2 regions of the Bartonella japonica genome follow, and region 1 is predicted to be linked to the other one. Evidence: predicted binding sites of a transcription regulator. Region 1 holds the regulator's gene; the other holds the start of a gene.
The links. The regulator LexA, encoded in region 1, represses DNA repair genes until DNA is damaged. The targets are predictions, from matches to a motif close to TGTTCNNNNTGTGTTCNG.
Positions count from the first base shown of each region.

Region 1 (17,198 bases):
GTTGTAGAAATCTACCATATGGGACAGAGTTCCTCTTCTTATCAATATTTTAGCGATGAATATCGCTTAAATGCTTATATTAGCCGCTTTCCAAAACCGTATATTTCTTTTTTAAATGGTATTTGGATGGGAGGAGGGGTAGGTATTTCTATATACGGTTCACACAGAATTGTTACAGAAAACACACTTTTTTCTATGCCAGAAGGTGCTATTGGATTTTTTACAGATGTTGGCTCGAGTTTTTTCTTACCATCTCTTCCTGATTATTTTGGCATTTACCTAGCATTGACAGGAGCACGCATAAAATGGGGAGATTGTTTACGCTTAGGATTGGCAACGCATGCGGTTCCCGAAGCTAAATTAAATATTGTTAGAAAAACTATTATTGAGCAGGGAAATCCTACATTGGCTTTAAGGGAGCAAACAATAACAAAAGACTATGAAACAAGTCAAGAAATACGGCACTTCATAAGAACTTGTTTTAGCACCCATACGTTAGAAGAATGTATAGATTTCCTTTATAAAAAAAGCAATGAAGGATTTTTGTTTGCGAAAGAGTGTTATGATATTTTGCAGTTACGTTCTCCAACAAGTTTAAAAATTATCTGGAAACAAATGAAACAAAATCCATCATCTCAAATTTTGGAAGATTATATAAGAATTGAAAATCGTATCGCACATCATATGATTAATTCGCATGATTTTCGTGAAGGTGTGCGTGCAATGTTAATTGATAAGGATAAAACTCCAAAATGGCAACCAAATAAACTTTCAGATGTAACAGATGAAATGATAGATTCTTATTTCCAACTTGTTGAAAGGGAATTATTCTTTTGATAAAAAAAACGCAAGAACGATTTTCGAAAATCAATTTATTTTATAGATTTTATTTGCGATTTTTGGCGCTTATTTGCTTAGGATTAAGTGTTTTTTATTGGGTACGTCTTGTTGGTATATTTCCAGGCATTTTGTGGCGTTTTGATCTTATGCCATGGCAGTGGCAGTTTTTATCAGCCACATTGGCTATTGTTTATCCTATCGCGTTGATAGGAATTTGGATGTATTCTCTGTGGGGAATTGTCTTATGGTGCAGTGCAGCTTTTACTGAAACATTGGTAATAATAAGCTTATATTCTGCTTCCAGCTATAAAATAATTATACTATTACTTCATGGAACATTATTGTTAATTCTTATCATAATGATTTTTTTAAAGAAGCGCTTAATAAATTTGGGACAGTAATTATTGTCCCAAATTTATTTTGAATAAAATATTTTTTTACATAAACGGTACCCACCATAACTCCCAAATACTTTCAGGTGGTGGTGATGAAAATATCCATATTAATGTTGCGAGTGTTCCCCAAAATGATGCTATTAACATGTGAATGTATCCTTTCATTCAATATCTTATAAAAGTTCCATATCTTATAAAAGTTCCATAATATATATTATGCGATAAAAAGTTTTATACATATTATTGTTCATATTTATACCGCATATGTCTCTTTTATAACAAAATTGTGTCAATTTTTTGTTATAAAATGTATTTCAAATAATATTTCTTAAAATACAAAATAAAAACAATAAAATGACACAATATAACAGAATAGATATACTATAATAATAAGAAAAATTACTGTGGTAATGTAAACTTACAACGCTTCATATATGCGAGATCACTTAAAACAGCATTACGATTATTTAAAGCTAAAATTTCATTACTTTCACTTGATTTTACATCCAGAAAAAACAAAGCAGGCGTAAATAGAACACCTGCTGCTACTAAAGCAGCATTTTTGCTTCTTGCTTTAGAACGCTCTGCAATTGTGTTATTAATCTGACGTTTATTAGCAAAAAAACTCCCGTTGAATATCAGCACAACTCATTGCATTATCCTGTAAAGTTGTAACTGAAATATTTTTTTCTAAACGCCCCCCACACGCTGATAAAGAAACAGCTAAAATCATCATACATTATGCATAAAAACCTCAATAATTACATAAAAAAATACCATTATAACTTAACTAAACTAAAAAAAGAATATAATATTTAAAACGTATTTAATTAACAGAAATTAATAGAAAATATTGGGCTATAGTACTATAAGTACTTATGCATTTGTTTCAAAAATAAGACCTTGATATGCAGGCTTAACATATGGAGGTATGTAATTTACAAGCTTATCGTAATCAAGCGATCTATCCATATGTGTGAGTATGGCTTGTTTGGGCTTTAAGTATTCTATCCATTCTAATGCTTGATCAACAGAAAAATGACTTGGATGAGTTTCAAACTGAAGAGCGTCAATAATTAAAACATCTAAATTCATTAATTTAGGTAATGTATGTTCAGGAAATTTACTCACATCTGTACAATAAGCGACATTGGCAATGCGAAAGCCTAAAGAATGAATGGTGCCATGAAGTTGTAGATGCGTATTAACAATTATTGCACCACCCTCCCCCTGAATGATAAATTGGCTATCTTCGTTAATAAGATGCGCTTTTAGGATGGGTGGATAAAACGACGCTTTTGGTGTTTGAAAACAATATCCAAAGGCATTTTTCAGATGTTCCAGTGTAAACTCATCTGCATAAATATCGATTAAACATTTTTGTGCAAGCGCATAACTGCGTAAATCATTAATACCATGAATATGATCTGCATGATAATGCGTATAAAGTGCAGCATCGAGATGATTCACATGTGCATCAATCATTTGTGAGCGAAAATCTGGGCTAGTATCAATAACAACAGTTGTTTTTTTTCCTGATACATGATGAATGCGCTCAACTAATAAAGAGCTTCTGTAGCGTTTATTTTTAGGATTATTAGGATTACAAGCACCCCAATCACCATTAGGACGAGGGGTCCCAAGAGAAGGACCACAGCCTAATATTGTAAATCGGTATTGATCACACATAATTTTTGCCTTATTTCATTTTATTAAATAAACGAAAAGCATTTTGCGTTGTTATTTTAGCTATTTCTTCAGTGCTTAAGCCAATTGTTTTAGCCAAAACCGTAGCTGTGTATGATACAAAAGATGGCTCATTTATTTTACCTCGGTGAGGAACAGGAGCTAAAAACGGTGCATCTGTTTCAACTAATAAACGTTCATGAGATACAATTTTTGCTATTTCACGAATTTCAATTGCATTTTTAAAAGTAAGAATACCTGAAAAAGAGATATAACCACCAAGTTCAATACCAGCACGAGCAAGTCTCTCTCCAGATGAATAACAATGAAGTATAAATGGAAAAGCCCCTTCTTTTATCTGTTTGCGTAATATTTCTTCCATATCTAAATCAGCATTGCGCGAATGAATAACAAGGGGAAGTTGCGTCTCTCGAGAAGCAATAATGTGTTCTTGAAAAACTTTTTTTTGCTCTTCTGGTGAAGAATAATCATAATGGTAATCAAGACCAACTTCTCCAAGTGCAACAATTTTAGGATGCTGCGAGAGATGAATAAGCTCTTCAGCTGTAATATTTTGTTCTTCACGAGCGTTGTTGGGATGAGTTCCAACGGAACAAAATACCTGATCATAGGCTTGTGTAATTGCTAAAAGTCTATCCAATTTCCGAACATGCGTTGAAATTGTTATCATACGTTTAACATCAGCATCTAGAGCTCGTTGGATAACACCATCTAAATCTTGTGCAAAATCCTCAAAATCAAGATGGCAATGCGTATCAATCAACATGATGAGAAGCATCCTTTAAAATATAGCGAGGAAAAATTGGTTCTGGAGTAGGAAGATTAACTCCCTCTTGAATCTTTGAATTTCCTATGTGATGCAACAATCGATTGTCTTCAGAAATAGCGAGACTATCAAGAAGTTTTCCTGCTGATTGTGGCATAAAAGGTAACAACATAATTCCTATTCGCCGCAAAATTTCTACCGTTGTGTAAAGAACTGTATGAAATCTTTCTGGATTATTTTTCCGTAAACTCCAAGGTTGTTCGTTAGCAAAATAACGGTTAGCGTCTGCTACGACTGAAAAGATAGCTGAAAGCGCTAAATGAATTCCGTGAGAAAACATGGCTTGGCGTACAATTTCAAGTGTTTGAAGAGATTTTTCTAATAACTGTTCATCTTGAATTAAAAATGAAGCAGGTAGAGGGATTTTTGCATCACAATTTTTAGCAATCATTGATAAAGAACGCTGTGCTAAATTACCAAGATCATTAGCAAGATCCGCATTAATGCGATTCACAAAGCTATCATGGCTGTAGCTACCATCTTGCCCAAATGGCACTTCACGGAGAAGAAAATAACGAACCTGATCAAGACCATAGTGATCAACCATTTCAAAAGGATCAACGACATTGCCAATAGACTTTGACATTTTTGCTCCACGATTAAGTAAAAAACCATGAGCAAAAATATGTTTAGGCAATTCAATGCCAGCAGACATTAAAAATGCTGGCCAATAAACTGCATGAAAACGAAGAATATCTTTACCAATAATATGAGTATTTGCAGGCCAAAAATTGTGTTTTTGTGATTTTTTTTCGAAGAAACCAATTGCTGAAAGATAATTTGCAAGTGCATCAACCCAGACATACATTACATGTTTTGGATCACTTGGAACAGGAACGCCCCAATTAAAACTTGCTCGTGAAATAGAAATATCTTTTAAACCCGATTTAACAAAACTAATAACCTCATTGCGCCGCTCAACAGGAGCAATAAAATCAGGATATTTTTCATAATGCTCAAGAAGAGCTTTTTCATAACGGGAAAGTTTAAAAAAATAACTTTCTTCTTCGTTCCATTCAACAGGAGAACCTAACTCTTTTTCACGACGAATATTATCTTCTCCAACTTCAGTATTCTCTTCTTCATAGTAAGCTTCCTGCCGAATAGAATACCAACCGCTATAACGACCGAGATAAATATCTCCATTCTCTTTCATCTTGTTCCAAATTTCTTGGCAAGTTTTATAATGGCGCTCTTCTGTTGTGCGGATAAAATCGTTATTAGAACAATTTAATACTACAAGCATTTTTTGAAACACAGCACTATTACGGTCTGCAAGCTGTTTAGGTGTTATGCCTAATGCTGCCGCTGTTTGTTGCATTTTTAAACCGTGTTCATCCGTACCAGATAGAAAAAAGACTTCTTTGCCATCTAAGCGTTGAAAGCGGGCCAAAACATCACTTGCAATCGCACTATAAGCATGTCCAATATGTGGAGTGCCATTAGGATAAAAAATCGGAGTTGTTATATAATATGTGTCACGCATGTCAGACTCGTTGTGAAAAAAACGCAATAAAATATATAGTGACATAACGCCTGTTAATCACATTGTCACGGAAAAAGCTCAGTTTCACGAATGATCTTATGAACTCTAAAAAGTAGATTAATAATAAATTGTTTTTTATCGAGATTAAATGATTGTGTTTCCCCTATCTCTTGGTGCGTCTCATGCCATATTTGCGCACATTTTTTTGAGAGAAATAAATTTCCTCTCTCAGCGAGCATGATAGATCTTTTTTGAATTTTATCAAGAATTTCATCACAAAATTGTTGAAATTGGATAGTGGAAGAAAGAGACGAAAGCGTTTGTGCAAGAGTGTGTACGATAGCTGGATTGCAAACAGATTGTTCTAAAAGAGCATCAATGGTTTTAACCATTTCAAGTCCGCCTTGGCAAATAAGTAAAGCAGCTTTTCGAGGACTTCCTTTGGATCTTTGAATAATCATTTCAATAGTTTTTTCATCCGGTAAAACCTGATGAGAAAAAATATGTGGAATGACTTTTTTCATCTCATCATTACTCAATGGTCGCAAAGAGATTTGTTGGCAGCGTGAGCGAATTGTCGGAAGCAATCGTCCTAAAGAATGTGTGATGATAATGAACAAAGTTTTTGCAGGAGGTTCTTCAAGGGTTTTAAGAATTGCATTAGCTGCGTTTCTGTTCATATCATCTGCAGGATCAATAATAACAATACGCCACCCATCATCTTGTGATGTTTTGTTTAAAAAGTGCATGATATCGCGGACATCATCGATAAGCACACCTGTTTTAAATTTTTGCATTTTTAAATCAAAACGACGAGAAATATGCAAAAGACCAGGATGACTACCATGCATCATTTGATGCCATGTGATGGAATGATACTCTGGTTGCAACAATTCGCCTTTTTGAGAGCTTAAAATATTCCAAGCAAGATGAAGTGCCAATGTGGCTTTTCCAATCCCATGTTCTCCTTCAAACAATAACGCATGATGTAAACGCCCCTCCTCACGCATTTGCGCTAAAAAGTGACGAGCAACCTCATGACCAAAGATAATATTGTTTTGTGAAGGTGATAAAACTGCCTCGATATCATCATATTGGCGTAAAAAATTTACATCACTCATGAAAACTGATCCAATATTTCTTGATAACACATAGCTTTTATTTGTTGAGCAATATCTTCCACTGCACCTGTAGCATCAATTACTCGAAACCTACGAGGTTCCTGTTTTGCCAGTTGAAGAAAAGCTTGACGTCTTTGTTCTTGAATTTTTAATTCACTTTTTTCAAAATAATCGATAACTTCTGTTTGTTTTCTACGTAGATTGGCACGCTCCATACCATATGTTGCTGGTATATCGAGTAAGAACGTTAGATGAGGCATTATCCCATTGAGGGCAATAGATTCTAAAACGGAAAGAACAGAGGAACTCACCATATTATTGAGTCCTTGATAAACGCGTGTAGAATCAATAAAGCGGTCACATAAAATGATTTTACCTTTTTGCAAAGAAGGTTTAATAACTTCATTAACGTGGTCAGAACGTGCTGCTGTAAATAAGATTGCTTCAATTAAAGGTCCATAATCTTGTACCTGACCTGATAACAAAACATGTCGTATTGCTTCTGCTCCTGCTGTTCCTCCGGGCTCTCGTGTTGTAAGAACTTCATAGCCTTTGCTACAAAGATACTGAGCGAGCAAAGAAATTTGAGTTGTTTTCCCTGCACCCTCCCCTCCTTCAAATGTAATAAAATAACCTGACACGTAAATTTATCCCTTAAATTTAGCTCGTACTATAAATATTTCCGTAACCATCCAATCGTTATTTCATAGAATGCATTTTTTACTTTTGCAAAGAAGCTTCCTTTCTGAACATTATTTCCAGCAAAAACCGGCTTTTCAAGAAGAATCTTTTTGTTTTCTATAATTTGAATAACACCAATCTTCTGCCCTAAAACAATGGGAGCTTTTAATGGACCGTGATATTTAATTTTTGCCTTAACATTTACTTTTCTTTCATTTGAAAGCATAAAGCTTATAGGTTCTTTAATAATAAGAGAAACAAAATTTTGCACTCCACCATAAACAGAAGCACACCCAACTTTTTCTCCTTTTGTAAAAATTGTTTTAAGGTCAAAAGCTGTCATTCCCCATTGAAGAATCTGTTCTACTTCTTTTGTATTCCCTTTATTATTTTGCAAACCATTTATTGCCAGAAAAAGACGCCGACGATTTTTATAAACAGAAACAATCATTGATGAACCTTCTTCTTGGCTATAACCAAAAGCAAACCCTTCAACACCAATTTCTTTAGAAATAAGAGGATTTTTGTTACGTTGAAAAATATTATTCCAAGTAAAATCAGGTTCACGATAGAGCGTATAATAATCGGGATATTCACGAATAATGTAACGCGCTAATGTGAGCATGTCGCGCAATGTCACAAATTGTCCTTCCTCAGGAAGCCCTGTTGCATTAACAAAATGACTGTGCAACAATCCAAGTGTTTTGGCTCGCTGATTCATTAATTTTGCAAAATCGGCTTCACTTCCTGATATTCCTTCAGCAAGAGCAATGGCTGCATCATTTCCGTTAACAATAATCAACCCCCGTAACAGGTTAGAAACACTAATTTCTGTATTTACTTTTGCAAACATAGTTGTTGTGCCAGAAGGTGCACCACCTTTGCGCCAAGCATTTTCACTTACTTTGAATTTTTGCGTACTGTCTAACAATCCCTCTTTTAGTTGATGAAATACAACTTCAGCCGTCATCAATTTTGCTAATGAAGCAGGAAAAAATGTAACATCACTTTGCTTTTCAAAAAGTATTGTATCAGTTTCATGATTAAGTAATAGTAATTGTGATGCAGAGGTTTGAAAACCTTGTGCTCTTCCCCCCCCATTCAATGCTAATACCCAAAATAAGATAAATAAACCCCTTATTGCCACCTGCATAGCCGATTCTCCCATATTTATAGAATCAGCATAAAGAATCCTCTTATATAAGAAAAGATTTGTTTATTTTAGCAAAGTGAGAAACATCACAAATTTAGAACGGTTTTCTGTTTTTTCTCAGTATCATCAAGATACATCAGCATATTATTTTTATTTTTCTTCTCGCTTAGGATTTATTCTTTAACGTGCAATGCATTGATTTATAATCATAATTCACTGTTTTATATGTTGAATGATAATCTCGAATAACGTAAGATTCTCTCATTTCAAACCTGTTTATATTGCATTAATCAAAACCATTCGCTTGTACGTCACAAGCGGGATGAGTGTGTGGATCAAATTTATATAAGAAAGGACTAAAAATGGTTCTTATGAACCGTCTTAATGCAAGGTCTGTAGCAACGCAGGCAAATATAATGATGGTGCCGGCTTGTTACTTCATAAGCGTGAAAAGCATAATAATATCTTTTAAAGTGCCATTTCATAACAACACACAAATCCAACTTGTTGAGAATTTAACTATAAACAACAGATACTTATCTGTAATTTTGAAATTATAAGTAATCAGAATAAAGCACTCTTTAAAAAGTGTTTTCTTGACGTTTACTTTTTCGCTCGGTTTATCATATTTATAAAGGCTACTTGATCAAATAATAGCGGCTTATCAACCAAAAACGGACCAATCTCCGGTAATTTTATTGGAACAGTTTTAGCAAGTTCTTTGCTTACAAGAGGATCTTTAGCAGATTGCTTTTGACTCGCCATATGAGACTTCTTTAGCATAAGTCCCTCTCTTTCTTTTAAAAGTTTTGCCAGTGCTAATGAGGATGAAGAATCATTCTCCGACTTATAAGAAGCCATCAGATAAGCACTATCATAATAGCCAATGGGAGCTTCAGAAATATATTCTACCTTAACATTTGCTACCCCCACATTTGCATAACCAAGCAATTCTGCAGCTTGTTTTGATAAATCAATAATTCTATCCTTCATAAAAGGACCGCGATCATTTACTCTAACAATGATAGAAGAGCCATTTTTCAGATTTGTAACACGAGCATAACTGGGCAAAGGCATCGTAGGATGTGCAGCAGTTAATAGATTCATGTCATAAATTTCACCATTCGCAGTTAAACGCCCATGAAAATCTGAACCATACCATGACGCTTCTCCAACACGTTTATAGGTTGGATCATTTTGAGGATAATACCATTTTCCTTTTATTTGGTAAGGTTTACCAACAATGACTCCCCTTTTCTTATTTCCTTTTAATTGATTCTGATTGTTTGAATTTTTTTTTGGCATAGCAGTAGTCTTTACATCAGTTTCTTCCTTATGAAAGAAACTTTTTACGGCAATATGTGCTGTCCTGCTTGCACAACAAGATATCAAGAACTGTGAAATAACTACCACAAAAACAAATTGAAATGTTGAGTTAAGAACGGAAGTAAACTTTTTATTGCTGTTTAAAAGCATTTGTCAGCTCTCTTATTTCTATTAAGTATTTGCTGCAAAACCTGCTGCAAAAACACGCCATACTTAAAATTGGCGAGATAGGAAAATTCGCATTTTCAGATGATTCCCCTCACGTGCTTACGATATCCTCAGAATTTACTCTTTATCAACAAAATTAACACATTATTAACCTTTTTTATTTTCTTCACAAGAAGTAAATGCATTAAAGATAGATGTTAGAGAATAAAAAAAGATAATTAGGTCAAATGTTTAAAATAAATTATCACGTTATGATATAAGCTGTGAATAAACAAACTTAATCTGCATAAAAAGCAGTAAGACACTCTGATTTATGAGGTAAAAAAATCTTGAATAATGGAATATATCTCAACAGCTGTGAATCGTTTCTTAAGATATTACCTAAAAATAATTAAAATTCTCGAGTTCTAAAATATATTGATTCTGCTTAATAAATTATGGTGAGCGCGCAGGGATTCGAACCCTGGACCTACTGATTAAAAGTCAGTTGCTCTACCAGCTGAGCTACGCGCTCTCAAACAAGTCATCTCGCTTGCAGAAAGTGAGTGGAACATACGGTCGACTTTTCATTTGGTCAACACCTTTTGGGAAAAAATATTATTATTTATTCTAGTTATCAATATTTTTCTGTTTTTTCTTATCATCGCGTTTTTAATTTTTTTCCTTTTTGAGCTTGAATAAAAGGAATAAGTTAAACATAAAAAATGAATCCTAGTTTCCAAAATATGAAATAGTGAATATTTCAAAATTATGGGAAAAGTAAAAAATATATGTAAACACCGAAAACTGAATTAATTAATAATCAAGAAAATATCAAACAGTATACACTGTTATTTTATTTAGAGAATAAAGTACAATAGAAAATATATCCATTAAAAGTTATGGTTATCGTGTCACTTGTATAAAAATTATACGATTTGTTATTAAATGTAATACATTAACAATATTTTAATATAAATATAAAATAAATCATATACAATATATATTGTATATTAATAAACTTAAATAGCTATTATTTTTTATTTTACTTATAAAGTCAAAACAATATTTTTAAGTTTCTGATTTTATCTTATATTTATTTTTTTGATTGGAATAGTGAATGCTAACGTGTAAACAATATGAGTTACTTTTGTTCATTCACAACCATACGAAAGAAACTGGCATTCCTCCCTCTTTTGATGAAATGAAAACTGCATTGGGGCTTTCTTCAAAGTCTGGTATTCATAAACTTATTATAGCTTTAGAACAGCGAAGTTTTATACGACGTTTGCCAAATCGCGCCCGCGCAATTGAGATGATTCGTCTTCCCGATAAAATAACATTTAATCTTTCTTTAGCGCGTAAAATTTCTCCTAACATGATAAAGAAAAATAAAAGAGAAATATTAAAGAACTTCAACAATCTTGATAATCTTGAGGAAGAAGAGAGAAAAAATACCACTATTCCCATTATGGGACGCATTGCTACGGGGATACCTATCTCTGCTATATTGCAACAAACAAATATACTTTCCATACCACAAGATATGATTACCGACGGTGAACACTATGCTTTAGAAGTTAAAGATGATTCTATGATTGAAGCTGGTATTTTTGATAAAGATACTATAATTGTTAAACGTCAAGATACAGCAATATCAGGTGAAATTGTTGTTGCATGTATTGACCAAGAAGAAGCAACTTTAAAACGTTATCGACGCCAAGGAGCCTCTATTGTATTAGAAGCTGCAAATCCTTATTATGAAACACGTGTATACGGATCTGAGCGTATACAGATACAAGGAAAACTTATTGGACTTATTCGTAAATACTAAAATTTTTCAGCGCTTTTTATATATTCAATAAAAAAACTATTTAGTATTTTTTATTATATCATTTACATGAATAAAAAATATATATTGATAAAGAATTATAGAAAAAATAATTTTATAAGAAATTGTTTTGTATATGAATTCAATATAAAGAGTATTTTTACTTAATGAAGTACGATAGAAAATTTAATCTCATCAGTATAAAGTTGTAGAATTCATCATGGCAGTACCTCGTATTAGTTTTGTTTCTCTCGGATGCCCAAAAGCACTAGTAGATTCTGAGAGAATTATCACAAGACTCCGGTCTGAAGGTTATGAAATCACACATAAACATCAAGGTGCTGACCTTGTTATTGTGAATACATGTGGTTTTCTTGATTCTGCCCGTAGTGAATCATTAGCTAATATCGATAAAGCCCTTAAAGAAAATGCAAAAGTCATTGTAACTGGGTGTCTTGGTGCTGACCCTGAGGTCATTCGACAAGCACATCCTCATGTGTTGGCTATTACAAAACCACAAGCCTATGAAAGTGTTATACAAGCTGTTCATGCAGCAGTTCCTCCAGTTCATGATCCTTTTATTGATTTAGTTCCCTCGCAAGGTATTCGCTTAACTCCTCGCCATTATGCTTATTTAAAAATCTCTGAAGGATGTTCTAATCGATGTAGTTTTTGTATTATTCCTACTCTACGTGGTAATCTTACTTCACGTCCCATTAATGATGTACTTCGTGAAGCTGAGAAACTTGTACAGGCAGGTGTAAAAGAGCTTTTAGTTATCTCACAAGATACGAGTGCTTATGGTATTGATCTTAAATATCTCGAAAGACCTTGGAAAGATCGTACAATAAAAACAAAATTTTTTGATCTTTGTCGCGAACTAGGAGAGATGGGCATTTGGATACGTATGCATTATGTTTATCCTTATCCTCATGTTGATGAAATTATTGAACTTATGGCAGAAGGAAAAATTCTTCCTTATCTAGATATTCCTTTTCAACATGCATCACCAACCGTTCTACGCAATATGAAACGTCCTGCTTTTATGGAAAAAACAAACCGTAGAATTGAAAAATGGAGAGCAATTTGCCCAGATCTTACCTTACGATCAACATTTATTGTCGGTTTTCCAGGGGAAACAAACGAAGATTTCAATATACTTCTTGAATGGTTAGAAGAAGCAAAAATTGAACGTGCTGGCTGCTTTAAATATGAAGAAGTAAAAGGAGCAGCTGCAAATGATTTAGGGTTAGAAAAAATTTCTGAAGAAATCAAAGAAAACCGTTGGCATCGCTTTATGGCAAAACAACAACAAATCTCTACGCGCCTTTTAAAGAAAAAAGTCGGGAAAAGACTCAAAGTTCTTATTGATGAAAGTCAAGGAAAAAGTGCTAAAGGTCGTAGCCAATATGATGCTCCAGAAGTAGATGGTATTGTGCATATAACATCACGACTACCTAGACGTACTGGTGAATTTGTCACCGTAAAAATAGAACAATCAGATGCTTATGATCTTTATGGGATGGCAGTTTGAAATTACAAAAAAAACTGAGGATGAATATTGTTCTTATAAATTTTCAAAATTAAAAGCCTTTTTATCAAGTAAATGGCTTGGACGTACATTAGTTAAGGAACGAATCATGGTATCTTTACGTCCAGGCATCCTTCTCTCTATATCTTTGAGCATTTCTTTCATTGCATTGCGTTGTAAACCATCTTGACTACCACAGAGATTGCAAGGAATGATAGGAAATTGCATTGCTTGAGCAAATTTTTCCATATCTTCCTCGGCTGCATAAACAAGAGGACGCAAAACAAAAAGATCTCCTTCATCATTGATAAGCTTTCCAGGCATAGCTGTTAATCGTCCCCCATGAAACAAATTCATAAAAAACGTTTCTAAAACATCATCACGATGATGTCCTAGGACTAAGGCAGAACATCCCTCTTCACGTGCAATACGGTATAAATTACCACGCCGTAATCGAGAACAAAGCGAACAATATGTTTGTGCCTGTGATAATTTATCTGTAACAACAGAATAAGTATCTTGATATTCAATACGATATGGAATTTGATAAGAATTTAAAAAATCTGGCAAAATATGCTTCGGAAAATTTGGCTGTCCTTGATCAAGATTACATGCTAAAATTTCAACAGGTAAAAGACCACGCCATTTTAAATCTAAAAGAAGTGCCAGTAAACCATAAGAATCTTTTCCACCTGATAAAGCAATGAGCCATTTTTTTCCTGAAGAAAGCATCGAAAAGTCATCCAATGCTTGCCGCATGTGACGCAAAAGCCGTTTGCGTAATTTATTAAACTCTACAGTTGAGGGGGCCCCCCGAAATATTGGATGACAATCAACAATTTCTTCCGCTAAAGGATCAGTTCTCTCTATATTTTCCTCCATTGTCTGACATTTGACTGAAATCTTCTTCATAATACCATAATAATCCTGCACAATAAATAAACTGTTTTGCAAGAATTCCAGAGACAATAACAGACACAACACACTCCAAATTGAGGTTTCATTGATCTACTGAAAACACAAAAAATGGAGCTATATAGATAATGTTGTTATAGAATATAACAACGAATTCAATATAGCACCATTTACCAATAACCAACTTCTCGTCTCAGAGACTACAAAGCAAGACAATGTTTTTAGAATATATAAGAAAACGAAGAGAGAAATATCCCATAGAATTCAGCGAGAATAAAACTCAACAACCAAGTTAGGTTCCATTTGCACAGCATAAGGAACATCTGCAAAAGCAGGCACCCGAGTAAATGTTGCTTTCATCTGATTATGATCTGCTTCAATATATTCAGGCACATCACGCTCCGCTAACTGCACAGACTCCAAAACCAAAACAAGCTGTTTTGATTTTTCACGAACCTCAATAACATCACCTGGCTTACAACAGTATGATTGAATATTTGTACGCCGTCCATTCACTTTGATATGACCGTGATTAATAAACTGACGAGAAGCAAAAATCGTAGGCACAAATTTTGCACGATAGACAACTGCATCCAAACGTGATTCTAAAAGTCCTATAAGATTTTCACCCGTATCACCACGTCGACGAGCAGCTTCTTCATAAGTTTTACGGAATTGTTTTTCTGAAATATCACCGTAAAATCCTTTTAACTTCTGCTTAGCACGTAGCTGCACACCATAGTCAGACAGTTTTCCTTTACGGCGCTGTCCGTGTTGACCAGGACCATAATCACGGCGATTAACAGGAGACTTTGGACGACCCCAAATATTCTCTCCCATACGGCGGTCAATTTTATATTTTGTTGTTTCGCGTTTACTCATCGCATTTCCTTTAAAACAAAAAATTAAATCTCATAATGAGATCATAAGGAAACGCGCCCTCCTCTGCCCTCAAACATAAAGACTGACAGAATATCCTCAACATGTAATGCAAAGTTATCCACGGGACACGTTAATTGACGCCATTTCTTCAAAAGAAAAAGCTGAGATAACTTTATTGATCTTGTATTTCAAAATCAACTCTTTTCATCACATTTAAGCCAAATCCTTTTAACAAACTTTTTGTTGAAGAAGTGATATTTTGCGATGTAAACAATGCAAAATCTTCATGATCCTTGATGTTTTTTGAATATATTCTTTTAGGTAATAATGATTTGGTGTGTTTGGCTATAGCCTTTGCCGGATTAATCCATTTAACAGTCCATAAAGCTTGTTCACGAAATAAGTTAATCAAAAGAGGGTAATGAGTACAAGCTAAAACAATAATATCGGTATATTTGCCATCTTTCTCAACAAAACAGGGAAGGATTTCTTGGCGTATTTTTTTTAAATCAATAGGTTTTCCACGTATATAATCTTCAGCAAATCCAGCAAGTTTTTCACTTCCAACAAGCTGAACATGACATTGACCAGCAAAAGAGTTGATAAGTTCCTGCGTATAAGTACGCTTCACTGTTCCAGGAGTGGCTAATACTGAAATATAACCAGATTTTGTTTGTTCAGCTGCTGTTTTAATTGCAGGAACTGTCCCGACAAAAAGCATCTTGGGAAATTTTTGTCGTAAATTAGCCATCATCAGTGTTGAAACTGTATTGCAAGCGATTACACATAAAGCAGGATTATAGTGTGTTAAAAGATTTGTAAAAATCTTTAAAATACGATTTTTTAAAACGTTTTCTTCCCAACTGCCATAAGGAAAGCCAGCATTATCAGCAACATAAATAAATTGCCTATCAGGAATAAGAGTGCGCACTTCTCTCAACACTGTTAAACCACCAAGACCACTATCAAAAAAAAGAATAGGTTGCTCATCCATCCGTTTTCACACTTGTTGTTAACTTTTTACGATCACGACCTGCAGGTGCACCACTCCCCCGTGGAAATTTAGGTGAGAAATGATCCAATGAAGAGATTACCCCACGTAGCAAATAAACTTCAGACTCGCTAAAATTGGCACGTGTAAAAACAGAACGCAAATTTGCAAGCATCACTTCTTTGCGCTCTTGGGGTCTAAAATACCCACGAATATCTAAAGCATTTTCTAATTGAGATAAAAAACCATGAAACGTCGCTTTATTAGCTGGCTCCATTTCTGCTGTACGAAAAGCCGTATCACTCATCTCCTCCAAACCAGATTTCATCCATTCATAAGACATGAGCAAGACCGCTTGTGCAATATTGAGCGATGCAAAAGCAGGATTAACTGGAAAGGTGATGATTTCATCAACAAGACTTATTTCATTATTCTTTAGTCCCCACCGTTCTCTTCCAAATAAAATACCTGTTTTATGCCCAATATTTTCACGCTGACGTAAAATATTTGCTGCTTCAACAGCACTTTTTACAGTTTTAAAACCACATCTTTCACGTGCTGTTGTAGCAAAAACATAATGCAAATCTGCAATCGCATCACACAAACTATCAAAAATGACTGCATTATCAATGACATGATCTGCTTTACTCGCAGCAGCTCTGGCTTTTTCATTTGGAAATGCTTCTCGAGGTTTGACTAATCGAAGCTTAGAAAGCCCAAAATTTGCCATCGCCCTTGCGACCATACCAATATTTTCAGGCAACTGCGGTTCAACTAAAATAATAATTGGACCATTTGTTAAATTTTTATGTTTCCTATTGGTTCCAGCCATCAATCTTACCTAATTTCATGTAATATGCTCTTAATTACTATTTTTTGAACGTAACCTTCTTAAGAGAATACTGTGTAAAATAACCTTTGTAATAACAAATTATAGCCAATATTATTTTTTCATTCGGAGTTTATTATGAAGTAACAACTTTAAAAGAATTAACAACTTTAAAAGAATTAACAACTTTAAAAGAATTAACAATGGCATAAAAGATATTAATCATGAATAAGAAAAGCAAAAGATGCTAAGAGCTGTTATGTAAGTTTTTAACATCTTTGTGTATCAGCGATGCCTTTTATAAATATACTGCAACATTTACAGACCATAATCTGAGTTGAATTATGAAATTATAAATTCTAAGAAAGGAAAATGCTCTTTATTCCCAAACTTATTCCTGCAAAACTTATTCGTCGTTATAAACGCTTTCTTGCTGACGTTAAACAAGACAATCAACATGTCTTTACCGTATCAGTCCCCAATACAGGATCGATGCTTGGATTAACAACTCCTAACTCCAATATTTGGCTTTCATAT
Region 1 covers NZ_JBEPLT010000005.1:36,802-53,999, reverse strand. The annotation lists gene ABID39_RS03510 (enoyl-CoA hydratase/isomerase family protein) at 1-837, shown strand, start outside; gene ABID39_RS03505 (DUF6163 family protein) at 834-1,241, shown strand; partial or broken gene ABID39_RS03500 (hypothetical protein) at 1,635-1,968, opposite strand; gene ABID39_RS03495 (MBL fold metallo-hydrolase) at 2,112-2,924, opposite strand; gene ABID39_RS03490 (TatD family hydrolase) at 2,935-3,708, opposite strand; gene metG (methionine--tRNA ligase) at 3,698-5,254, opposite strand; gene ABID39_RS03480 (DNA polymerase III subunit delta') at 5,320-6,375, opposite strand; gene tmk (dTMP kinase) at 6,372-7,016, opposite strand; gene ABID39_RS03470 (D-alanyl-D-alanine carboxypeptidase family protein) at 7,046-8,209, opposite strand; gene ABID39_RS03465 (septal ring lytic transglycosylase RlpA family protein) at 8,813-9,685, opposite strand; tRNA gene ABID39_RS03460 (tRNA-Lys) at 10,142-10,217, opposite strand; gene lexA (transcriptional repressor LexA) at 10,803-11,516, shown strand; gene rimO (30S ribosomal protein S12 methylthiotransferase RimO) at 11,734-13,047, shown strand; gene ttcA (tRNA 2-thiocytidine(32) synthetase TtcA) at 13,081-13,956, opposite strand; gene rpsD (30S ribosomal protein S4) at 14,224-14,841, opposite strand; gene murI (glutamate racemase) at 15,014-15,835, opposite strand; gene ABID39_RS03430 (RNA methyltransferase) at 15,828-16,664, opposite strand; gene sfsA (DNA/RNA nuclease SfsA) at 17,034-17,198, shown strand, end outside.

Region 2 (17,198 bases), on a different contig from region 1:
AATAGCAAAACTTCCCACAGCAAAAGCTAAAATTGTCAAACGCCGTGTTTTAGAATTAATCTCTGATACAAAAAAATTTTCTCTATGTGAATTTTTCATTATTATCATTTCTATAGAGCAAAACTTTAATCGCGAATACTATAATATGCATAAATGAACGTATAATCTTCTTATATCTCCACCTAAGACTTTCCAACGAAAACATCTATATAATGAAATCAGAATCTTCAACTTCCTAAAAAACATAATAGTTCATTGGAAATGATATAATAATCATGAGATGTTTTATCCTTAAATAGATAATTATAAAGAAAACCTTTTAACTACATAGAATCTACAATATTCTGTAACTTAAATAGAACATCAACTATACATACCTCGTTGTCAGAACAACATAAATCCAGCACATTTAAATACTCACCATTTTCATTTTCTAAACCTCCAATGCGGACCTAATCAATTTCAGAACATTCATAGAGGCCCTTTATACCATCATTAAACTCTAAAAACTTTTTAACTCAACAATGAAACACCTTGATAATTCCATACACGAATGAGTCATATCAATAACTTTTGTTGAAACTTCATTATTTAACCCGATAAAAAACACAAAACATCTTATAAAAATGCAATTTTCATACTTCCTTAAGGATTCGCTAACCCCTCATTAACATTGTTAGTCTAAACAGTCATTAGAAACAGAAACAAACTGTTTTTCTCCGGATCAGGTAGCGCGTACCGGAGTAATAGTTTCTGTAAATGTTATTAATTGTAGAAAGCCTAACGCCATAAAACTGCGGATTCATCTTGTAGAGTAGTGCGATTTTATGTTTCTTGAGAAGTAGGTTTATCTTTAGATAAAAACTTCTGATACAAATAAATTAAGCAACATAAAAAGGGTTTCTGTGTCTTATGGTATTCCTACGTTAGCGTCCTTGTGTCCATAAAGCATGCGTTTCTGCACAAAAATCAGCATAACACCCTTCTTCAATAGCGTCACGAATTCCTTGCATAAGCTGTTGATAATAAAAAAGATTATTCCAAGTTAACAACATACCACCAAGAGATTCGCCAGATTTGATCAAATGATGCAAATAAGCACAACTATAATCAGATGCAGCAGGACAAAGTGACTGTGGATCAAGAGGATTTGGATCCTCTGCATAACGTGCATTACGCAAATTAATTCTTCCAAAGCGCGTAAAAGCTAAACCATGACGCCCCGCACGGGTTGGCATAACACAGTCAAACATATCAATACCGCGAGCAACACTTTTCAAAATATCATCAGGTGTTCCGACCCCCATAAGATAACGTGGCTTGTCCTCTGGCAAAATTGGACAAGTAGCCTCCAACACAGCTATCATTGTATTCTGCGGTTCACCAACAGCAAGTCCTCCAATAGCATAGCCTTTCAAATCCATCTCTTTTAACGCTTTGGCGGAATATTCACGTAATTTCATATTATCACCACCCTGAACAATCCCAAACATTGCTTTGCCTGGTTGATTACCAAAAGCTGTCTTACAACGTTGTGCCCATCGTAATGAGAGTTCCATAGCTGCTTCCATTTCTTTTTCACTTGCAGGTAATGCTATACATTGATCCAACTGCATTTGGATATCAGCATTAAGAAGCTCTTGAATTTCAATAGAACGCTCTGGACTCATTTCATAATACGCGCCATTAACATAAGAACGAAAAAGAACACCTTGCTCTGTAATTTTACGGATTCCCGCAAGCGACATAACCTGAAATCCACCAGAATCTGTTAAAATAGGTCCAAACCAGCGTGAAAATTCATGTAAGCCCCCTAAACGTGCGACACGCTCCGCTCCTGGACGCAACATTAAATGATAAGTATTGCCTAAAATGATATCCGCTCCAAGAGCACGTATCTGATCCATATACATAGCTTTAACGGTTCCTGCCGTCCCAACTGGCATAAATGCAGGTGTACGAATACACCCACGACCCGTTATAATTTCGCCACGACGCGCATAACCATCTTGGGCGATTTTCCTATAATGAAATGTTTTTATCATCACTCTTGTCTTTTCGCTTCCATAAACTCATCTTGCAGTAAAAAGAATAGCTCCCTCTTGCTCGATTCATTACAAAATTTATGGATTGTTTTTCGACTCACTCAATATTGTCACTAGCATAAAAAAATTAAATGAGAGAAATAAAGTTTTGTTACAAAGCAATAACCACAGGCAAAATGATAATCTCACTTCATAAAAAAACATTGAACGTATCTGATGACTTCTCAAGATATCTGTGCTTACTCACCAAATTTCAAACAATTGTAAAACTGCTTTTCAGTAATAACTTTTCTGGCACATTTTCTTTCCCAATAAAAAATTTATATTGATTAGAAAAAATCTCTCAACATTAAAGTTGAGCCTAAAGCATATTCTATCTAGGAAATAAAAAGCCGCCATCAGCAGCATATTTACCAACTCCTGATATTATTTACCAATAGCGCTTGCATTGAGAGGGTTCATAAGAAGCATATTTACGTCTTTCTCAAGCAATCTTTTTCATACGCCCCCTCACTTATAAAATATAGGAAAATGATTTTGATTGACGCATTATAAAAAAGAAGAGAAAAAATTATACGATATTTAAAGCTTTTATGAAACATATGAAATATGAAACATCGTTATAAATCAGTATGTTACTATTTAATAGATAAAGTTTTATATCTAAATATGGAATGGTAACAGCCCAAATCCATTCAGTAACTCTTAGTAAGATACAAACCAATAGTAGTCAGATTTATCATTTGATTTACAAGCAAAAAATGCATATTTCTGCTTTCACATCTAAACTACTATGATTCAATACGAGAGAAAAACATATACAAAAAGACACCTCATAACGAACTTCAATAGAATATCTTAATAACTATACTCCAACTATTTTATATCATTAAAATTGAGCTTTCCGTCATTAAAAATCTTCAAAAAAGCATAGATATGAAAATACCCTCTCATCTTTCTTTCAAGAAAGATGATAACTTTTAACCGCATTGTTCTCCTTGTGAAGGACATTGTAAAATCTGAACGAAATAATAGATGCAAAGTGCAATTCATTCCTCACCAAATAGAAAAATAATTGTCTTGTAAAGTACTTGCTACAGCTGAATAGCTTAAAGATAAAGAAAAATAATCCTCTCATTCAAACGAACAAATTACAATGCACACAATGCAAATGTTACGCTTGATAATTTTTTCAAATCATACTGATATAAAATAGGAAACTAAATTTCAGTAAAATACAAAATATCTATAAAAAGCGATGAATCTTATAATTTTTCGCATTGTTAGACGAGCTGATCATATAAAATTGCAAATAAATAGTCTTTCGTAAATAGCAACCTTGAAACACATGCTTTCTATTTTATTGATAAATGTTTCATTTGCCAATAATGTGCAAATAACATGTTATAAGAGCCTATTATTCCCGAAGGCGACAAATCCTAAAGTAAAACTAGTATATAGCAGCCAACCCCTTTTATAAATTAAAGCCGCAATAATCGATTGTCATCACATTCAAGATAACAACTAAATGGAAAAATCACCACTTGGTGATCTTAAAGTTATAATGAATACAATGATACTATTCTGTATCAGCAGCAATTGTAGCTTTAATGATAATATCAGGATCTATAACAGGCTCACCACGTTTAATTTGATCGACATTTTCCATTCCATCAATAACCCGCCCCCATACAGAATATTGACGATCAAGCCAAGGAGCATCCGCAAAACAAATAAAAAATTGTGAATTAGCAGAATGTGGATCCTGATTACGTGCCATAGAAACTGTACCACGCTGATGAGGAAGATTTGAAAACTCTGAGGCCAAATTAGGTTTTTTTGAACCACCCATCCCCACACGTGATAAATTAAATTCTTCACTGTCCTTTTTTCCAAATTGCACATCGCCAGTTTGAGCCATAAAACCCTCAATAACACGATGAAAAACAACATTATCATAAGCACCTTCACACACGAGCTCTTTAATACGTGCAACGTGACTAGGCGCTAAATCAGCCAAAAGTGCAATAACAACTCTACCTTTTGTTGTTTCAAGAATTAAGGTATTCTCTAAATCTTTCATCTCACTCATGCAACAACTCCTTTGTTTTATCTATCAACTTGCAAAGTGGCAGCATTAATAACATCAGGATTTGTTACAGATCCATTATTATTTGTTGTGCCTTTTTTAATTTTATCAACAACATCCATTCCTTTTATAACCTCTCCAACAACGGTATATTGACCATTTAAAAAAGCAGCATCATCAAAACAAATGAAGAATTGTGAATTAGCGGAATCTATATCTTGTGAACGTGCCATCCCAACGGTACCACGCTTGAATGGCTGCTTTGAAAACTCCGCCGGGATATTAAGATAATGAGAACCACCCGTACCAACGCGTTTAAGATTAAAATCTGCACTGTCCTTTTTTCCAAACTTCACATCACCAGTCTGAGCCATAAAACCTGGAATAACACGGTGAAATACAACATTGTTATAAGCACCTTCTTTTGTTAGCTTCTTGATTTGCGCAACATGTTTTGGTGCTAAATCAGGACGGAGACGAATAACCACTTCACCATTTTTGAGAGATAGAACAAGAATATCAGAAACATCAACACTATGAGAATCATGAGCGACAGCATTAAATGATAAGAAACAAAAAATACATATCAAAACAGAAAAAATTCTAAAATACATTATCATTCTCCATCATTCTCTTGAATGATTGAAATTTTAAACGCAAAGCTCTAGCAATATTTTCAGGGACAAAAGGTGTTACATCACCTCCCATAGAAGCGATTTGTTTTACCAATGTAGAAGTTATCGCACGCCCAGAAATACTCGCTGGCAAAAAAACAGTTTGCAATTCAGGAGCCATAATGCCACTCATTCCAGCCATTTGCATTTCATAATCAAGGTCGGTGCCATCACGTAACCCACGAATAAAAAATGAAGCACCAATCTCACGCGCTTTATCGATCAAAAGAGTGTCAAATGAAATAACTTGTAACCGATCAGGACCTACGTTTAACAGCTCTCTTCCCACCTGAGTAATTAAATCAATACGCTCTTCAAAACTAAAAAGTGGTTCTTTCTGAGCTTGCATACCTATAGCCACAATCACCTTATCGGCCAGAATGAAACTGCCTTTTAAAACATCAAGATGACCATTCGTAAAAGGATCGAAGGAACCTGCATAAAGAGCAATTTTCATTATTTTACTCTGCCCCTTTGAATGACTCTTCTTCACTCACACTAATCGTCTTAGAATTCTTTTCAGATTCACTCTCTAATTGGGTATCATCATCTTCAGCTTCAGAAATACGCTCAACCGATACGACTTTTTCACCTTCTGCCGTATTAAAAATTGTCACCCCCTTTGTTGAACGACCAGCTATACGAATCCCATCGACAGGCACACGAATAAGCTGTCCCCCATCTGACACCAACATAATTTGATCTTGTGCTTTCACTGGGAAAACTGCTACTAATTTACCAATTTCAGCTGTTTTAGAAAGATCTGTTGCACGAATCCCTTTCCCACCACGTCCTGAAATCCGAAATTCATATGAGGAAGATCGTTTTCCATAACCAAACTCACTCACTGTTAAAAGCATCTGTTCGCGTGCATGAAGTTCTGCATAACGCTCTTCTGTCAACTCCGTTTCAACGCCTTCATCCTCTTCATAAAGAGTCACAACATCTTCAGCATCTCCACCAGTGGCACGACGTTCATTAATCATACGTTTGACGTAAGCAGCGCGTTCAACCGATGTTGCTTCAACATGCTCTAACAGCGTCATAGAAATGACTTTATCACCATCAGCCAAATTAATACCACGGACCCCCACTGAATTACGCCCTACAAAAACACGAACTTCAACAACTGGAAAACGAATACATTGTCCATTAGCCGTTGTCAGCACAACATCATCATGTTCTGTACAAGTTTCGACAGAAAGAATTTCATCTCCTTCTTCATCAAGTTTCATGGCAATTTTGCCACCACGATTAACCTGAACAAAATCTGATAATTTATTACGTCGCACAGTACCACGCGTTGTCGCGAACATAACATCTAATGCACTCCAACTTTCCTCATTTTCTGGTAAAGGCATAATAGTTGTTATACGTTCACCTTGTTGTAAGGGAAGAAGATTAATTAAAGCGCGCCCACGTGATTGAGGCGTACCAAGTGGCAAACGCCAAACTTTTTCCTTATAAACAAGACCACGCGAAGAAAAGAAAAGAACTGGTGTATGCGTATTAACCACAAATAATTGTGTTACAAAATCCTCATCCTTGGTAGACATACCAGAACGCCCCTTACCACCGCGACGTTGCGCACGATATGTGTTGAGAGGCACACGCTTAATATATCCACTATGACTAACCGTCACCACCATATCTTCCGGCGCAATCAGATCTTCACTATCCATCTCAGCGCTACCAAAACCAAAAATAGTGCGCCGAGGAGTTGCAAATTCCTCCCGAAGAGCTTTTAGCTCATCCTTAACTATACTCATGATTCGTAAACGCGAAGACAGGATATGAAGATAATCGGTAATATCTATTCCAATTTTATTCAATTCATCAGCAATTTCATCACGCCCAAGCGCCGTCAATCTTTGCAAGCGCAGCTCTAGAATAGCACGCGCCTGCTCTTCAGATAAGTTATAAGTATTATCCTCATGAATAATATGACGAGGATCATCAATAAGCTTAATCAAAGAGGCTACATCAGCGGCTGGCCAGCGTCTCTCCATTAATTGTGTGCGTGCTGTTTGCGGATCAGGTGCTTTGCGAATGAGTGCTATAATTTCATCAATATTGGCAACAGCAAGTGCTAAACCAACCAAAACATGAGCACGCTCACGTGCTTTGCGCAAAAGATATTTTGTTCGCCGGCTGACTACTTCTTCTCGGAAAGAAACAAATGCACGCAACATATCAAGCAACGTCATCTGTTCAGGTTTTCCTCCGTTTAACGCAACCATATTACAACCAAAGGAAGTTTGCAGTGGCGTATAACGATATAATTGGTTCAAAACAACTTCTGCAACGACATCTTTCTTCAGTTCAATAACTACGCGATATCCATCACGATCGGATTCATCACGCAAATCAGAAATTCCCTCAATACGTTTATCACGCACCAATTCGGCCATTTTCTCAATCATTGTTGCTTTATTAACTTGGTAAGGTATTTCACTCACAATGATCGCCTGCCGACCATTGCGAATTTCTTCAATATCCACCTTAGCACGCATAATAATGGAACCACGCCCCGTTTCATACGCCGAACGGACACCAGAACGACCAAGGATAATGCCACCTGTAGGAAAATCCGGACCAGGAATGATTTCAATGATCTTATCAAGCGTTATATCTGGATCATCAATCAAAGCGATACAACCATCAACCACCTCACCAAGATTATGAGGAGGAATATTTGTTGCCATTCCTACGGCTATACCGCCAGATCCATTGACCAAAAGATTAGGGAAACGTGCTGGTAAAACAACCGGTTCACGTTCACGTCCATCATAATTATCCTGAAAATCAACCGTCTCTTTATCAATATCAGCTAAAAGCTCTTCTGACACTTTTTCTAAACGGCATTCTGTATAGCGCATCGCTGCAGGAGGATCGCCATCAACAGAACCAAAGTTTCCCTGACCGTCAATCAGTGGATTTCTTAAAGAGAAATCCTGTGCCATACGCACTAAAGCATCATAAATTGAAGAATCACCATGGGGATGGAATTTCCCCATAACCTCACCCACAACACCCGCAGATTTACGATACGGCTTATTAAAAGAAAGCCCCATTTCATTCATAGCATGAAGAATACGCCTATGAACAGGTTTAAACCCATCACGTACATCCGGAAGTGCACGCGAAATAATCACACTCATCGCATAATCAAGATAAGAGCGTTGCATTTCATCAATAATACTGATTGGCTCAATACCGGTCAGCACATCACGTTCTGGGTGTGGAGTAAGATCGGTCACAGTTTTAATACTTTCAAATTTAATACTTTCAAAAAAAGAATCACTTTAATTCTTTGTATAGCGAAAAATACATCAAAATGCCAATTTCTCTCCTGCAATAGAGAAGAAATTTAACAATAACTTTCAATATGTTATTTATTTATGTTAAAAATCTCAGACAAAATCAACGAGAGCTACTTTGCTGAACTTCAAAAAATGAAAACAAATAACGATACCAAATCTTAAAGATTATTAAAAAGGGACATCATCATCTAATTTATGTGAAAAATCCCCTCTCGATTGATGATTGTTTTGACTGAAAGCCCCCCTCTGATCTGAGCTACTGTCACCAAAACTGCCGCTTTCATAACTTCCATTTGACTGATTTATACCTTGCTCCCCACCAGAGGCTACACGTCCATCAAGCATTTGTAATTCTCCACGGTATTTTTGCAAAACCACTTCCGTTGTATAACGGTCATTGCCATTTTGATCTTGCCATTTTCGTGTCTGTAACTGACCTTCAATATAAATTTTGCTGCCTTTTTTCAGATATTGTTCTGCAACTTTGATAAGATTTTCGTTAAAAATAACAATACTATGCCACTCAGTTCGTTCTTTTCGTTCATTTGTATTACGATCACGCCAACTCTCTGAAGTAGCAATCCGTAAATTTGCCACTTGATCACCAGAATTCAAACGGCGGATTTCAGGATCTGCACCGAGATTACCAATCAAAATAACTTTATTAAGGCTACCAGCCATCGCATAAACTCCAAAGTTTTAATTTACAAACAATCTTTGTTGTATAGTGGTCTTATCATCTTGACCGTATTATTCACATATCTACAATTGATCTATAATATGGATTTTGTTACCTTCTCTAAATACCGTATCGTGTAGTTATAGCAAAAGATGACAAAAACGCATAGTTTATTCCACCATTAGGGAATAAAAAGCTGTTCTTTATATTTTTCTTTTCACAGAACTTGCATTCTTCACCCATCTTTATCCTTATTATATTAAATACATTGTAATTCTAAAAAACAGCTTTATTGTATTCTGGATGCTCTATTTTTGCTACATATGCTAAGGATAAAATATGGCTCTTCAAAAATACATTTCCATTCGCGGTGCACGTGAACATAACCTTAAAAATATTGACCTCGATCTTCCTCGTGACAAACTAATCGTTATCACGGGACTTTCTGGATCAGGTAAATCATCGTTGGCTTTTGATACAATTTATGCCGAGGGTCAACGCCGTTATGTTGAAAGCCTTTCTGCTTACGCACGCCAATTTCTGGAAGTGATGCAAAAACCAGATGTTGATAGAATAGACGGTCTTTCTCCAGCTATTTCCATTGAACAAAAAACAACCAACCGTAACCCTCGTTCAACAGTAGGTACCGTTACTGAAATCTACGACTATATGCGCCTTCTCTTTGCGCGCATTGGCGTTCCTCATTCCCCTGCTACAGGGCTTCCCATTGAAAGTCAAACGGTAAGCCAAATGGTTGATCAAATTATGACTTTACCAAAAGGTACTCGGATTTTTATTATGGCTCCTCTCGTCCGAGGAAGAAAGGGAGAATATAAAAAAGAGTTAGCCGAGCTTTTAAAAAAAGGATTTCAACGCGTTAAAGTAGATGGAGAATTCTATGAAATCCCTGATATTCCTCCTCTTGATAAAAAATATAAGCATGATATAGATGTGGTCGTAGACCGCATTATTGTACAAAGTGATATCATCTCTCGCTTAACAGACAGTATAGAAACCTGTTTACAATTAGCAAATGGTCTAGCAGTTGCTGAAATGGCAGACAAACCTTTAGATAAAAGAGACACCTCAAAGGAATCTGCTTATAAATCAAAAAATGAAACACACAAACGGCTGATTTTTTCAGAAAAATTTTCCTGCCCTATATCAGGGTTTTCTATCCCTGAAATTGAACCGCGTCTTTTTTCATTTAACAATCCTTTTGGCGCTTGTCCCGCCTGCGGTGGGATTGGTACAAAAATGACTATAGATCCAATCAAAATTGTACCAAATAAAAATCTTACTCTAAAGGATGGAGCAATTGCACCTTGGTCTAAATCATCTTCACTCTATTACAACCAAACTTTAGAAGCATTGGGAAAAGTTTATGGATTTAAACTTACAGACAAATGGTGCGTACTTTCAGATGAAGCACAACACGCTATTCTTTATGGAACAAAAAGAAAAGAAATCTCCTTTATTTACAAAAATGATTCAAGCTCGCATAAAACGACTCAAAGCTTTGAAGGAATCATCCCTAATATGGAACGGCGATGGAAAGAAACTGTTTCGGCATGGTCACGCGAAGAAATTGAGCGCTATATGTCCTCTTCATCCTGTCCAGCTTGTCATGGCTACCGTCTAAAACCAGAAGCTCTCGCTGTCAAAATCCAAGGGATGCATATTGGACAAATATCAGAATTTTCTATCTTAAAAGCAAACGATTGGTTTGCCAATATTCACAAAAATCTCACTGAAAAACAACGTAACATCGCGATACGTATTTTAAAAGAAATTCGTGAACGCTTAGCTTTTTTAAGCCACGTGGGACTTGAATATCTTACCTTATCTCGAAATTCAGGAACCCTTTCAGGAGGAGAAAGTCAACGTATTCGGTTAGCTTCACAAATTGGCTCTAGTCTTACAGGTGTTCTTTATATTTTAGATGAACCCTCCATTGGTTTACACCAACGTGATAATGAACGTCTTCTGAAAATGTTGCACCATCTGCGTGACCTTGGCAATACAGTTATTGTTGTTGAACATGATGAGGATGCCATTTTGAGTGCAGATCATGTGGTTGATATGGGCCCAGCCGCAGGCGTTCATGGCGGAGAAATTATCGCGCAAGGTACACCGCAAGATATCATAGAAAATCCATCCTCTCTTACAGGCAAATATCTTTCAGGAAAAATGGCTGTGATAGTGCCTACTCAAAGACGAAAAATATCAAAATCAAAAATGCTTAAAATCATCGGAGCCCGAGGAAACAACCTCAAAAATATCAGTGCTGACATCCCTCTTGGAACCTTCACCTGTATAACCGGCGTCTCAGGTGGAGGAAAATCAACATTCCTCATCGAAACTCTATTCAAAGCAGCTTCATACCATATCATGGGAACAGATCAAAGCCCTGCAAATTATGATAAAATTGAAGGATTAGAATTTCTCGATAAGGTCATTGATATAAATCAATCACCTATTGGACGCACCCCACGTTCTAATCCTGCAACCTACACTGGTGCTTTTACCTCAATCCGTGATTTATTTGCCGAACTTCCAGAATCAAAGGCACGCGGTTATCAAGCAGGACGTTTTTCATTTAATGTTAAAGGAGGGCGCTGCGAAGCATGTCAAGGTGATGGAATCATCAAAATTGAAATGCATTTTTTACCTGATGTTTACGTGACTTGCGATATCTGCCAAGGAAAACGCTATAATCGAGAAACGCTAGAAGTAAAATTTAAAGGTCGATCCATTGCCGATATTTTGGATATGACAATCGAAAAGGCTGAAGATTTTTTTCAAGCTGTTCCTGCCATTCATAATAAAATAAAGACTCTCATTAAAGTTGGTCTCGGCTATATCAAAGTAGGACAACAAGCCACAACGCTTTCTGGTGGTGAAGCCCAACGTGTAAAACTTGCCAAAGAACTTTCACGAAAAACTACGGGTCGTACACTTTACATTTTGGATGAGCCAACAACAGGTTTGCATTTCCATGATATTTCTAAACTTCTTGAAGTCCTGCATGAACTTGTTGAACAAGGCAATACAATCGTAGTCATTGAACATAACCTCGAAGTTATAAAGACAGCAGACTGGATTATCGATTTAGGACCAGAAGGTGGAGATCGTGGTGGTGAAATCGTTGCAGTTGGACGTCCTGAAGATATTATCCATGTTCCCTCTTCTTATACAGGAAAATTTTTAAAAGAAATTCTCCTGCGTCGTCCTATATATCATTCTAACCCTTAAAGCAGATCCTGTTTTCAGTAAGAATAGCCCATATATCTCCATCAATCTGATCTTTTGAAGATAACACAAGGATGTATGCAAACGATTGAACGACTGTCGGATAAATAAACGCAAAGCTAGGTGTATTATGGCAGTGGTTTTGCGAAGTATCTGATAAAAACCAAAACCTTTCTCCAATTCATTGTTGCTATGTTTTATAGTAGTAATATGTTTTATGCATTGTTTTCCTAATAAGCCTTTGCTTTTGCTATCACCTGAAAATCAGTATCTCATACCACCACGACAGCATATTTGAAATACAGATTAAAGCAATTCAGTGCTTTCTCTACTGTTGAAACTTTTTCATGCCAGATAGAAGCAAGAATTACCTATATCTATTTAAGTAATTTCTAAAAAGAGGAGATAACTCAATTTTGGAAGGACATAAAATCCTTAAAAAAACAGCCCTCATATTTACCATCGCATTTTAATTCAGCTTTTATAAAATACAATGTGGTATGATCAAAAAACGAAATGTCTCTTCATTGAATCATTTTTATTCTTTACCAATCTTATAAACTTTCTTCTCTCTAATAATGCCCTTCACTTTACACCATAAAAGAACCTTTTCTCGAAAAATATCGAATGATATTGTTTTTGACTTTTTGTGTACAAACTATCTGTTGGACATCTCATAGTTGCCAATATAATGTGATGCGGTCTAAAAAGACAAAATGACGTTGGAGATAATTTCAGCATGAAAAAAATAGAAGCCATCATAAAACCTTTCAAACTTGATGAAGTGAAAGAAGCACTTCAAAAAATTGGTTTACATGGTATTACAGTAACAGAAGCGAAAGGTTTTGGTCATCAAAAAGACCATACAGAACTTTATCGTGGTACTAAATATGTTGTTGATTTTCTGCCTAAAGTAAAGATTGAAATTGTTGTTGCCGATGAAAAGCTGGATCAGGCTGTCAACACAATACGTAAAGCTGCTCAGACAAAACACATCGGAGATGGAAAAATATTTGTTTTTTCTATTGATGATGCCATTCGTATCGGCCCTGATGAATCTGGGATAGATGTCCTTTAACAAATAATGATAATTTTTTACCTTTTTATCCACCTCAATCCCACATAAGGAAATTGAATATGACAACCGCATCAGATATTATCAAACAGATTACAGACAACGAAATTCGTTTTGTTGACTTGCGTTTTTCTGATCTGCGAGGAAAACTGCATCACGTTACAATGGATATCGTAGAAATCAGCGAAGATACATTTAGTGATGGCGTTATGTTCGATGGTTCTTCAATTTCCGGATGGAAAGCAATTAATGAATCTGACATGGTTTTAATGCCAGACCCAGAAACAGCACATATTGATCCTTTTTTTGCTCAATCAACTTTAGTCATATTTTGTGATGTACTCGATCCTGTTTCTGGAGAATTTTATCGAAGAGATCCACGTTCTATCGCCAAGAGAGCTGAAGTTTATATGAAATCTTTAGGAATTGGAGATACAATCAATATAGGTCCTGAAGCAGAATTTTTTATCTTTGATGATGTGCGCTATAAAACTGATCCTTACAATACAGGATTTAAACTTGATTCAAGTGAACTTCCCTCCAATGATGATACCGAATATGAAACAGGCAATCTTGGCCATCGCCCACGAATGAAAGGAGGTTACCTTCCTGTTCCTCCTATCGACTCCTGTCAAGATATGCGCTCTGAAATGCTCACGGCACTTAAAGATATGGGGGTTCGCGTCGAAAAGCATCATCATGAAGTGGCTGCAGGACAACATGAACTGGGGATTCGCTTTGATACGCTCGTTCGCGAAGCAGACAAAATGCAAATTTTTAAATATGTTGTGCATCAAATTGCAAACAGTTACGGGAAAACAGCAACTTTCATGCCAAAACCAATTTTTGGTGATAATGGCTCAGGCATGCATGTTCATATGTCCATTTGGAAAGATGGCAAACCAGTCTTTGCAGGAAATGAATATGCTGGATTATCAGAAACCTGCTTATTTTTTATCGGTGGTATTATTAAGCACGCAAAAGCAATCAATGCTTTTACCAATCCCTCCACAAACTCTTATAAGCGTTTAGTCCCTGGTTATGAAGCTCCTGTTCTTCTTGCGTATTCTGCACGCAATCGTTCTGCATCTTGCCGTATTCCAATGAGCTCTTCACCCAATTCAAAACGTGTAGAAGTACGTTTTCCAGATCCTACAGCAAACCCTTATTTAGCATTTGCAGCACTCTTAATGGCTGGTCTTGATGGTATCAAAAATAAAATTCATCCTGGACATGCTATGGATAAAGATCTTTACGATCTTCCTTTAAAAGAGATCAAAGAGATTCCTACTGTTTCAGGAAGTTTGCGTGAAGCACTTGAAGCTCTTGATAAAGATCGTAGTTTTCTTAAAGCGGGTGACGTTTTTGATGATGATCAAATTAATTCCTTCATCCAAATAAAAATGCAAGAAGTCTTACGTTATGAAACAACACCTCATCCTGTTGAATTTGATATGTACTATTCTGTTTAGAAATAATAGGCTATTCTTTACGCTCTAAATGGAGGTTATAATCTCCATTTTTGTGAATATTCCCCCTATCAAAGAGCTCAAATAGCTTTTTGACAATGTACTTTTCCTTTATAATCTCAGGTGAATCTACTTAAATCAATTAACAAGGTCTCTAATGCCGCGAATTTGTTTTCTCTTCTCTATTCTCTTATGCATGACCCTCAGTATACCAACAATTCAAGCTTATACAATTACAGACCCAAAACTTATAGATCTTGAAAAAGCAATTTTTTCTTACAGCAAAGCAATCCAAGATTCCGATGCAAATGTCATCTTAGATGCAATTCCTCCCCAAATCATCGACAGTTTAACTGCAAAAAAAAAATTTAGTAAATCACAATTTCAACAGATTATGAAAAACCAAATAAAGCGGCTGGGGGAAAATTATAAAATTGAAAGTGTCCGCATCGACCAAGCACAAAGACGTGAAGGAAAACTTGATAACGGTATCCCTTATTTTGTTATACCTGTAGAATTTGTAGCCATAACAAATGCTGGAAAAAAATGCTCTATTCAAACAGAGGTTGTTGCCCTTTTTGATAATAACAAGTGGTATTTTATCCCCAGTAATGACGAAACAATCTTAAACATCACCAATGAAGCATTTCCTGGACTTGAAAAAATAAAAATCAATCCTCAGAAAATTACAAAAATACTATGATTAAGAAAAAGAGCGGAGGAAAATAAAAGAAAATTTATCCTTAAAAACAGGTTGTAATGACTGCAACTGCCGCATCAAATTCAGCTTTCTTATGTACACGACGTACCATTGATTCTTCATCAAATCCCCATTGTTCTATCATCCAATTTTCATCTAAATGAGCAATATCCCAAGCATAATCTGCATCAATTTTTCTTGCAGCAACAGCAAGAGCAATGAGAGCTGATCCTGTTAAGGTTGTCATTGTATGAAGTGCAGCAAGCATATAGGGAGACTCAAATTTACGTAAATAATTACTGACTGCTTGAACAGATTCCCGTGATTGTTCAACATGCATAATCCCTTCTACCAAATGAAAACGTGCACCAAATTTTTCTTCTACCCAATCTAGTAAAGGATCCCATTTCTCACACTGTCGCTGTACCAGCTCTTTTGGTGTTTGAGCACGATAAAAAATCATATCGCATGCAACAAAACGCAATAAATCTTCAAAAACAGCTTGCATATCATCAGCTACGCCATCAATAACAGTGTTAACAAGGCGCGTAATCGGCATTTTTGCTGGATCAATAACTTCTTTCTGATTCTCAAATTCATGTGCAACTAATGTAGCAAACACTTCTGTTGGCACAAAAAAGTGACGCCTTGCCGGTGTTTTAACTGAAACCCCATCCAATAATATAGAAAAACCACCTTCTTCACACACAGTTTTCACTTCTCTATAAAATCGTTTAGCGTGTAGCTGACATGAAGGCTTCCGCGTCTTCTGAACAGAACATTTTTTGTTCAATGGTATAGAAAAATGATCCAAAATTTCACGCATATTATTCTACCTCTGATATTTTCAATCAATCTACTGTTTTTTAATTCTATACTTCTCAATAAGTTTTGAGATAAAAAATGATCACGTTCTTCTGTAAGAAGTGCCAGCTTTTCCATGGCAGTTTGAAGCGAGTATATTACATCTGTTTGAGAAATTCTCAAAACGAGTAAAGAAACTCATTTAGAAAAAATATAAAGATAAAACAAGCTTCCATCTTTACCATCACTTTGTAGATCTTTACTATCGCACTGTATATAACGTCATCAGTATCTTTATAATATTTTAAATTTTATAATATTTTAAATATAGTAAACCTGTTTCAGTTTCTGTTTTTGCTCATCTAAAAACTGATTACTTTAAAAATTACAATATATCATACCATGATCAAAAAAACTTATGCAAAGCTGATCTTATTGCGCCTTTTGAAGCTCTATCTCCAAAACAAATCGATCGGCTCTTAAAATTAAACCATGAAACAAAACTGGAAATTTTAAAAACCACTCTTCATATTATTAGAAAAATTATGACAATTGATATTAAAGATACCGATTAAAATTTGTACAACTGCATATTTTCTTGAAAATGTATTTTTAGAGAGTATTAAAAGCAGTGCACAATGAAATATTGATAACTATGATCTCTATACCTCTATTATATATGCTTCTATCAATGATAATAAGAAAAGCCAGAATATATATGTCGACAACCTTTTAGATTAACTGCCTTTTTCAAGATGTCCCACCTCGCCTTCTTCCCGATTATTGTAATAATTATTTCTTTAAACTATTTTCTTCAGAAAAAATCAGAACATAAAACAGCTGCCACTTCTTTTCTGCATTTGTTGCAAAAATGAAAAATAATCACTCATTTTTGTGTGTTCATGATAAAAATATTTTTAGAACCTTTTTGATATTGCTTCATACGAATTTTCTCTACATTTATATAAAAATTAGAGCGATCTCATTATATCAAGCATCTGTCTATCAATAAAAGGGGGTTAAAAAAAACATACTAACTTATTCTAAAACCAGAGAATTAACCAAAGCCAATAAGCAATATGGAAGCA
Region 2 covers NZ_JBEPLT010000004.1:65,123-82,320, forward strand. The annotation lists gene ABID39_RS03025 (MFS transporter) at 1-108, opposite strand, end outside; gene tgt (tRNA guanosine(34) transglycosylase Tgt) at 927-2,045, opposite strand; gene ABID39_RS03035 (peptidylprolyl isomerase) at 3,625-4,137, opposite strand; gene ABID39_RS03040 (peptidylprolyl isomerase) at 4,155-4,748, opposite strand; gene coaD (pantetheine-phosphate adenylyltransferase) at 4,738-5,265, opposite strand; gene gyrA (DNA gyrase subunit A) at 5,270-8,068, opposite strand; gene ssb (single-stranded DNA-binding protein) at 8,300-8,812, opposite strand; gene uvrA (excinuclease ABC subunit UvrA) at 9,150-12,065, shown strand; gene ABID39_RS03065 (P-II family nitrogen regulator) at 12,802-13,140, shown strand; gene glnA (type I glutamate--ammonia ligase) at 13,200-14,609, shown strand; gene ABID39_RS03075 (hypothetical protein) at 14,764-15,309, shown strand; gene ABID39_RS03080 (ATP12 family chaperone protein) at 15,350-16,132, opposite strand.
Region 2: a site for LexA is predicted at 9,008-9,025, ahead of uvrA (excinuclease ABC subunit UvrA). Genes of this name have one in related genera too.